2 regions of the Amycolatopsis sp. FDAARGOS 1241 genome follow, and region 1 is predicted to be linked to the other one. Evidence: riboswitches for the same ligand, from Rfam matches in the RefSeq annotation. Region 1 holds a riboswitch; the other holds the start of a gene.
What was found. Region 1 has a riboswitch for thiamine pyrophosphate ahead of thiO (glycine oxidase ThiO). Riboswitches for the same ligand answer to the same signal wherever they lie in the genome.

Region 1 (4,215 bases):
GGGTGGAGCCCCTAGTTGTCGTCGGAGATGAGGGCTTCGAGGGCCGGGAGGGCGGCGGTGATCGCGTCGCGGTCCTCGCGGCTCAGCTTGTCGAGGCGGCGATTCAGCTCCTGCACGCGGGTGGACCGCACGCCGGACACGAGGCGCTCACCCTCCTCCGTCGCGCGGGCGAGCCAGGCGCGACGGTCGACGGGATCGGACTCCCGCGTGACGTAACCCGACTCGACGAGTGTGGCGATGATCCGCGACATCGTCGCGGCGGCGACGCCTTCCTTGGCGGCCAGGTCGCCGAGGCGGAGCTGACCGAAGTGGACGAGCGTGGCGAGGGCGGAGATCGCACCGTGGCCGGGGCCGGGGACGCCCGCCTGCCGCAAGGAGCGCGAGAGGCGTCCGACGGCCAGGTACAACCTGCCCGAGACATCCTGGACCGAGGACAGTGTCACGGCTGGCTCCTCCTGCTGCTGTTGCCCGCCGCTGGTGCGCCGGAAAGGTGCCGTCCACCATAAGGCCTCGCGGTGCTCGATCGGCGTTAAGCGCGGACGAAATCACCGACTGGGGTGCGAAACGCGGCCCAGACGCACCAGGCGGCTTACCCGCGTGTACCCCGCGGGGGATGAAATCCCCACGGGGCAAGGCGACTGCGCGTGGTCGGCCCAGCACGCGCAGGAGCGATCAGCGCGTCCGGGTCAGCGCCTTCGGGTCAGCGCGGCGGTGAGGACGCGTGCGCCCAGAACCGCTGCGGCACCCGCCCGGCGTCGCGGGCCAGGCGGCCCGCTTCGACGCCCGCCTTCATGGCCGCGGCCATGCGCTCGGGGTCCTTGGCCCGGGTGACGGCGGTGGACAGCAGCACGGCGTCGCAGCCGAGTTCCATCGCGAGCACCGCGTCGGAGGCGGTGCCGATGCCCGCGTCGAGGATGACGGGGACCATGGCGCGCGCGACGATCAGCTCGATGTTGTGCGGGTTGCGGATGCCGAGGCCCGTGCCGATCGGCGCGCCCAGCGGCATGACGGCCGCGCAGCCGGCTTCCTCCAGGCGCAGCGCGAGCACGGGGTCGTCGTTCGTGTACGCGAGCACGGTGAACCCGTCTGCGGCCAGCCGCTCGGCGGCGTCCAGCGTTTCGAACGGGTCGGGCAGCAAGGTGCGGTCATCGGCGTGGACCTCGAGTTTGATGAGGTCCGTCTCGAGCGCCTCGCGGGCCATCTCCGCTGTCAGCACGGCTTCGGCGGCCGTGCGGCAGCCCGCCGTGTTCGGCAGCAGCTTGATGCCCAGCCGGCGCACCAGACCCAGCACACCGGTGCCGTGCTCGGCGTCCGCCTTGCGCATGGCGACGGTCGTGAGCTCGGTGCCCGACGCGATCAGCGCGCGTTCCAGCACCGAGAGGTTCGCCGCGCCACCGGTTCCGATGATGAGCCTCGACGAGAGCTTGTGCTCGCCGATGACCAGAGCGTCGTCCACCTCAACCTCCCTGAACCGCGGTCAGCACGTCGATGTTCGCACCCTTCGGCACCACCGACTCCCCCCACTCGCCCCGGCGCACGACCACGCCGTTCACCGCGACGGCCACGCCCTGGGGCGAAACGTCGAGCGCGTCGAGCAGCTGTGCCACCGTCGCGCCGTCGGGGAACTCGCGCCAGTCCCCGTTGACCTTGATCTCCATCAGACTCGTTCCTCCACTGCGGAATTCGGACGCGAAGCGGGCAACCGGGCGGGCGTGGCCGCACCGATCTCGTCCGGCGGCCGCTCGCCGGTCAGCCAGGCGACCACGGCGTCGGCGGTCACGGGGGCCATCAACAAGCCGTTGCGGTGGTGGCCGGTGGCCGCGTACACGCCTTCGCCGAGCTCGCCGATGTACGGCAACGCGTCGCGGCTGCCCGCGCGCAGGCCCGCGGCCGTCTCGACGAGCTCGTACTCCGTGATCCCCGGCAGGATCCGTTCGGCGCCTTCGAGCAGCTCACGCACGCCCCGCGCGGTCACGGCCACGTCGAAGCCCGCTTCGTACTGCGTCGCGCCGAGCACCAGCTCGCCGTCGGCGCGCGGCACCAGGTAGATCGGCCGGCCCTCGACCATCGCGCGCACAGTGTACGGCGGAGGCGGCAGGCAACCCCGGCGTGGCCGCAGCCGCAGGATCTCGCCCTTCAACGGCCGCACGGCGTCGGCCAGCAGCGGGTGCAATCGGCCCGTCCACGCACCGGCCGCCAGCACGACGGGACCGGTCACCTCGTCGAGCCGGGACATCCGCGCCGGCGAGAACTCGACCCCGCGTTTCGAGCACGCCTGCAGCAGCGCCGTGAGCAGCTTCCGGTTGTCCACGGCCAGGTCGCCGGGCACGTGCAGACCGCTGCGCACGGCCCCGAGCCCCGGCGCGAGCTTGCGCGCCGCCCGGCCCGTGAGCCGCTCGACTGAGCGGCCCAGCGACGTCAGGTACTCCGCGAGGATGTCCAAGTGCCCCGCATCGGCGCTGTCGAACGCCACGACGATCGTGCCGTGCCCAGCCAGTCCGGGGTCCGTGCCCTCGGCCTCGAGGTCACGAGCGAACGCCGGCCAGCGCCGCAGCGACTCCTCGCCCAGGCTGAGCACGTGTTCCTCACCCGGCCACGCCTCCGTGACCGGCGCCAGCATCCCGCCGGCCACCCACGACGCACCGCCCTCGCCGGGCGAAGGGTCGAGCACCGTCACGCGGTAGCCGCGGGCCGCCGCGCGCCAGGCCGCGGACAGGCCGATCACACCGCCGCCGACGACGGTGAGGGTCTTGCTCATGAAAATCACGCTCCCTGCGCCGGCATGACCCGGATCAGGTTCCACGGTCGGAGCGGCAGCTCCCTCTCAGCCCGTGCCTCGGGCTCCCGTGCGGACCTCCCCACCGTAGCGCGCGGGTAACGTCGCCGCCATGCCCGCCTTCACCGGAGAACAGATCCGCACCCGCCTGGCCGGTTCGCGGCTGTACCTGTGCACCGACGCCCGCTCCTCGCGCGGCGACCTCGCCGAGTTCGCCGACGCCGCGCTGGCCGGCGGCGTCGACATCGTCCAGCTGCGTGACAAGTCCGGCGGCGCGCCGCTCGAAGCAGCCCAGGAGATCGCGGCTCTGGAAGTGCTCGCGGAGGCCTGCGCGCGCCACGGCGCACTGCTCTCGGTGAACGACCGCGCCGACGTCGCGCTCGCCGTGGGCGCCGATGTGCTGCACCTCGGCCAGGACGACATCCCCGTGCCGCTCGCCCGCCGGATCCTCGGCGACGACGTCGTGATCGGCCGCTCCACACACTCCGTCGAGCAGGCCGAAGCAGCCGCCGCGGAGGACGGCGTGGACTACTTCTGCACCGGCCCGTGCTGGCCGACGCCGACCAAGCCCGGCCGCCACGCCCCCGGCCTCGACCTGGTGCGCGCGACCGCGGCGAGCGGCACCGGCCGCCCGTGGTTCGCGATCGGCGGCATCGACGAGCAGCGCCTGCCCGAGGTGCTGGCGGCCGGCGCGTCGCGCATCGTCGTGGTCCGCGCCATCACCGACGCCGACGACCCGGCCGAAGCCGCACGCAAGCTCAAGGCCCAGCTCGGCTGAGGCGTCACGGGGTCGGGGTCGCCGACCCCGCCTTGGTCCGCGGCTGGCTCTGCGTGGTCGACGTCGCGCCACCCGTGCTCGACGGCGGCGGCGTCTCGCTGACGGAGCTGCCGGAGCTGCCGGACGTCGGCGTCTCGGTGGTCGACGTGCTGGACGACGACGTGGTCGGCGGCGGCGTCTGCGACACACCGGTCGACGGCGGCGGGCTGTTCTCCGACGTCGCCGGCGGGTTGTCGTCGTGTGTCTGCTGCTGCGTCGTCGCAGGGTTGTTGCGGGCGGAGAAGACCCCCGGGCCGACGGCACCGCCAGTGGTCGCATCGAGCCCCAGCGACACGGCGATGGCGATCGCCGTCGCGAGCACGCTCGTGCCGATGATGATTGGCCAGCGCAGCTTTCGCAGCTTGTCGGCGAACGACTCGGGTTCCTCGGGCTGGGTCTTCGCCTGAGCCGTCGGCGAGAGCTTCGAGAGTCGGACGGTCGGCATCTCCGACGGGTCGAGCGGCAGCAGCACGGTCGGCATCTGCGCGGGGTCGTCCACCGGCCGCAAGCCCGGCCGGCTCGCCCGCCGCTGTCCCGCCGTCACGATCACGTCGCGCGCCTTCAACGCGGCCTCGCGCCCGCGCTGCAGCGAACGCAGGTACAGCTCGCCGCCCACGGTGGT
Region 2 (4,215 bases), 650 kb from region 1:
CGGCGGAGACGCCGAGGGGCAGCATGAGCGCGGCGTCCATCGTCTCGCCCATCCCGCGCGCGAGCCGTCCCGGTGACCGGCGCAGGGCCACGAGGACGACACTCGCGACGACGCCGACGGCCATCGCCAGCAGAGTCGCATCGGTGGCCGCGGCGAGCGAATTCTGGGCGGCGACCCAGCCGGACACCTGCAGCGCGTCGTTCGCACCCGTGGTGGCGAGTGCGCGGTAGCCGGCGAGACTCCAGCCGTCCGGTGTGGACAGTGATGCCACGAGCAGGGCGACGATCGGCGTCATCAGCAGGGCGACGACGAGCGTGGCCGCGCCGACGGTCCACCACTCGGCGTTCCGCGGGCGGCGAGGCGCGGCTTGCTTGAGCTTCCCGGCGTTCTCGCGGCGGCGGCGCGCGACGGCCCCGACCGCCAGCGCGGCGAGCACGGCGGCGAACTGGATCAGCGACAGCGCGGCGGCGCCGGAGAGATCCAGCAGATCGACCGTGCGCAGGTAGATCTCCGTCTCGAGCGTGCGGTAGCGGCCGCCGCCGAGAATGAGCACCACGCCGAAACTGGTGGCGCAGAACAGGAACACGACCGCGGCGGCCGACGCGACGGCCGGGGCGAGCGCGGGCAGCGTCACCGTGCGGAACGCGCGCCACGGCGAGGCACCCAGGGCTCGGGCGGCCTCCGTCGCTCGCGGGTCGAGGTGAGCCCACAGCCCGGCGACGGTCCGGGCGACCACGGCGACGTTGAAGAACGCGTTGGCCAGCACCAGCGGCAGCACACCGCCATCGGGCCACAGCGCGCGGAACGCGAGCCCGACCACCACCGTGGGCAGCACGAACGGCACCAGCACCAGCGTGCGCGCGAGCCCGACGCCGGGCAGCCTCACGCGCGCGAGCACGTACGCCACTGGCAGCCCCGCGACCAGGGCGACGACCGTCGACGCGGCGGCGCTGACGAGCGTGAACGCGGCGAGCTGCCACGTCTGCGCGTCGGCCAGGACCGTGTCGACGCCACCCGCGGAGAAGCCGCGGCCGAGGATCGCGACGACCGGCCACGCGAAGAAAACGACCAGGAACGCGACGGGCAGGAGGCCGAGCAGCGCCAGGCCCGTGGTGCGCAGCCGGGCCGGTGTCACGCCCCCATGAGCGAGCGCCATGCACCGATCCACTTCTCCCGGCCGGCCTGGATCTGGTCGGCAGGCAGTGTCGCCGGGTTCTGCGGCAGCGGCGCGGCGGTGGTCCAGCCGGCGGGCAGGTCGACGCCCTCGCGGGCCGGGTAGACGTACATGTTGGCCGCAACTGTCGTCTGGAACTGCTGGGACAGCAGGAAATCGACGACCTTCTGCGCCTGCGGCACCTGCTTGCCGTTCGCGAGCACACCGGCGTACTCGATCTGGCGGAAGCACGTGTCGAGCAGGGCCTTGGTGCGCGGCTTGCCGTCGTCACCGAGCTCGGCGGCGGGCGAGGACGCGTAGGAGACGACGATGGGGCGCGGGCCCTTGCCCGACGAGCCGGAGAAGTCCTTGGTGTAGGCCTCTTCCCAGCCGCTGTCGATCTTCACGCCGTTGGCCTTCAGCTTCGTCCAGTAGTCCTGCCAACCCTGTTGGCCGAACTTCGCGACGGTGCCCAGCAGGAACGCCAGCCCCGGCGACGCGGTCGCGGCGCTTTCGGCGACGGTGAGGTCCTTGTACTTCGGATCGGTGAGGTCCTCGTAGCTCTTGGGCTCGGGCAGGTGGTGGGACGCGAAGTACCCGGTGTCGATGTTCACGCACACGTCGCCGACGTCGACGGCGGACACGCGGTGCTGCGGGTCCACCGAGTAGCGCTGCGGGCCGCGGTCGGCTTCGGGGCTGGTGTAGGCCTGGAAGACGCCCTCACTCAGCGCGCGCGAGGCGAACGTGTTGTCGACGCCGAACGCGACGTCGCCGATCGGGTTGGCCTTGGTGAGCACCAGCTTGTTGGTGAGCTCGCCCGCGTCGCCGGACTTGAGGATCTTCAGCTTGATGCCCGACTGGCGCTGAAACGCGTCGAGCACGTCCTGCGGTGCGGCGAACGAGTCGTGGGTGACGAGCGTGACCGTCGGGGTCTGCTGGGTGTCGCCACCCGTGCCGGCGCCGGACAGCGAGCACGCGCTCGCCAGCGCCGTGACCGTGGCCAGGGCCAGCACTGTGCGTGCGGTCCGCGGAATCATCTGCCCTCCTGTCGCCGTGTGCGGGAGAGCGGGCCTCCCTGCGCCGGCATGATCCGGAATCAGGTGCGAACGGTCGCGGGTCGCACACCCGCCTCTCAGCCCGGCTGCACCGGACTCCCGTGGCAACCGTGCAGCGTAGTCCAGTGCGCGTCACCATGGAGACATGGCGGAACTCCTGAGCGACTCCGAAGTCACTTCAGCGCTGTCTGCTGCCCCCGATTGGCAGCTCGACGGCGCCTCCATCGTCCGCACAGCCGACCTCCCCTCCTTTGCGGCCGCCATCGCGGCGGTCACGCGCGTGGGGTTCTTCGCGGAAGCGGCGGACCACCACCCGGACATCGACGTCCGCTGGCGCACCGTCACATTCCGGCTGAGCACCCACTCGGCGGGCGGCCTCACCGCGAAGGACTTCGCGCTGGCGGGACAGATCGACCAGGTGCTCGCCGCGGCCGTGTGATCCCCGCAACGCCCGCGACACCGTTCCCGGCGTCGTGCGTCTCCCCTGCGTACAGCGTTTCGAGGGGAGCAAGGAATGACCCAGGCAATCGTCGTGGGAGCCATCTCGTTCGGCCTGATGGTGGCCGCCGCCGGGGGCGTGCTGTGGCACACCGCGCGCACCCGCCGTGATCTGGAGCACAGGCAGTAACACCGGCGTAGATCAAGGCGCTATCCCAGCGGAATCTTCGGCACTCGCCCCGCTAGGACACGCGATGAACAACTCGTCCGCCACCCTCTCCGCCACCCAGCGCGCCTGGATCACGATGTTCGCCACGGCGTTCACCCTGGGTGCCCTGATCGTCCTCGGCCTGCTCGGCTGAAGTCGTCGCCGCGGCAGCCACCCTGCGCCTGGTTGCCGCGGCGCGTGAGCCCTTGGCCTGAACTAGGTCTCAGGCCAGGGGCGCTTTTCAGTGTCGTGGGTCGCGGCGAGTCGGCGCGATCGAGCATCGGGTGCAGCTGCGGCATCCGGGCGTGCTCGCCGCCGTGCGGCGCGCGTCGAACCCGGAGAGCCGGCACGAATCCAGAGCTGCCGAGTGTCAGCCGCTGCGCATCCGCACTGAATCGGGTCTGAACCGTTCGCAACAGCGGTTCGCCTCGCGCCGACTCACCGGTATGAGGCACCCCGTATCCGCCGTGGTGGCCGCGCTGTGTCTGGCTGCCGGAGCGTGCGGCGGACCCGCAGATCCAGCGCCTACGGCTCCACTGTCGAGCTCGGTCCCGCCCGTTGCGCCGGTCCGCCCCGAGCGAGCCGACGTCAACGCCGACCACCCGAACAGCGCCCAGCAGTCCGGCACCGCCGAGCACCAAGGCGACGTCGAGCACCCGGAAACCGACTCCGTCGCGCAAGCCCGCGGCCCGCGATACCGGCCCTGGCTGCGGGCAACGGGCGGTTGACAAGGGCAAATTCAACCCGAGCTGCAAGGAGTACCAGGGCTACCTGGACCCCCGGCGGTGCCCGGCGCGGCAAAACCTCGGGCGACCTCCAGTACGACTGGGCGTGCGAACAGGGCTTCCTGCCGAAGGACGAGTGCTGAGTCGACGCAGCACCTCAGTCGACGGGCCGGCGGCCGGCGACCAGCACCGGGCCGCCCGGGACCGTCGGGAACTGCTGCACCTCCCCGAGGCCCGCGGTCTCGAGGGCGGCCACCATGCGGGCGGAGTCGTAGGTGTTGCCGCCGTTGCGAACGGCGGTCCACCGGCCGACGGCGGCGCGCAGCGGGTCCGGCGGCGCCGGGTTCGTGCCGGCGACCACCCAGCCACCCGGGACGAGCGCGGTGATCAGGCGCGGCAGGGCCCGCAGGACGACGTCCTCGGTGAGGAACGGCACGGGCAACCAGACCAGGTCGTAGACGTCCACCTCGGCCACGTCGGCGACGTCCTGGTGCCGGACGGTCACCCGGTTCGCCGCCTCTCCGCCGTCGGCCAGTTCGGTCTTGGCCAGCTCCAGTGCGCGCTCCAGGACGTCGATCCCCGTGATCTCGGCCTGCGGCAGTGCGCGCACGAGGGCCAGCGCCAGCGCCACGATCC

Region 2: linked by a shared signal. The riboswitch ahead of I6J71_RS04315 (thiamine ABC transporter substrate binding subunit) and the one ahead of thiO (glycine oxidase ThiO) in region 1 are both predicted to bind thiamine pyrophosphate.

Annotation. Positions count from the first base shown of each region.
Region 1 covers NZ_CP069526.1:240,379-244,593, reverse strand. The annotation lists gene I6J71_RS01150 (MarR family winged helix-turn-helix transcriptional regulator) at 12-443, opposite strand; gene I6J71_RS01145 (thiazole synthase) at 701-1,456, opposite strand; gene thiS (sulfur carrier protein ThiS) at 1,458-1,658, opposite strand; gene thiO (glycine oxidase ThiO) at 1,658-2,758, opposite strand; TPP riboswitch at 2,753-2,858, opposite strand; gene thiE (thiamine phosphate synthase) at 2,889-3,554, shown strand; gene I6J71_RS01125 (hypothetical protein) at 3,559-4,215, opposite strand, start outside.
Region 2 covers NZ_CP069526.1:893,879-898,093, reverse strand. The annotation lists gene I6J71_RS04320 (iron ABC transporter permease) at 1-1,156, opposite strand, end outside; gene I6J71_RS04315 (thiamine ABC transporter substrate binding subunit) at 1,132-2,190, opposite strand; TPP riboswitch at 2,209-2,321, opposite strand; gene I6J71_RS04310 (4a-hydroxytetrahydrobiopterin dehydratase) at 2,354-2,647, shown strand; gene I6J71_RS04305 (trans-aconitate 2-methyltransferase) at 3,737-4,215, opposite strand, start outside.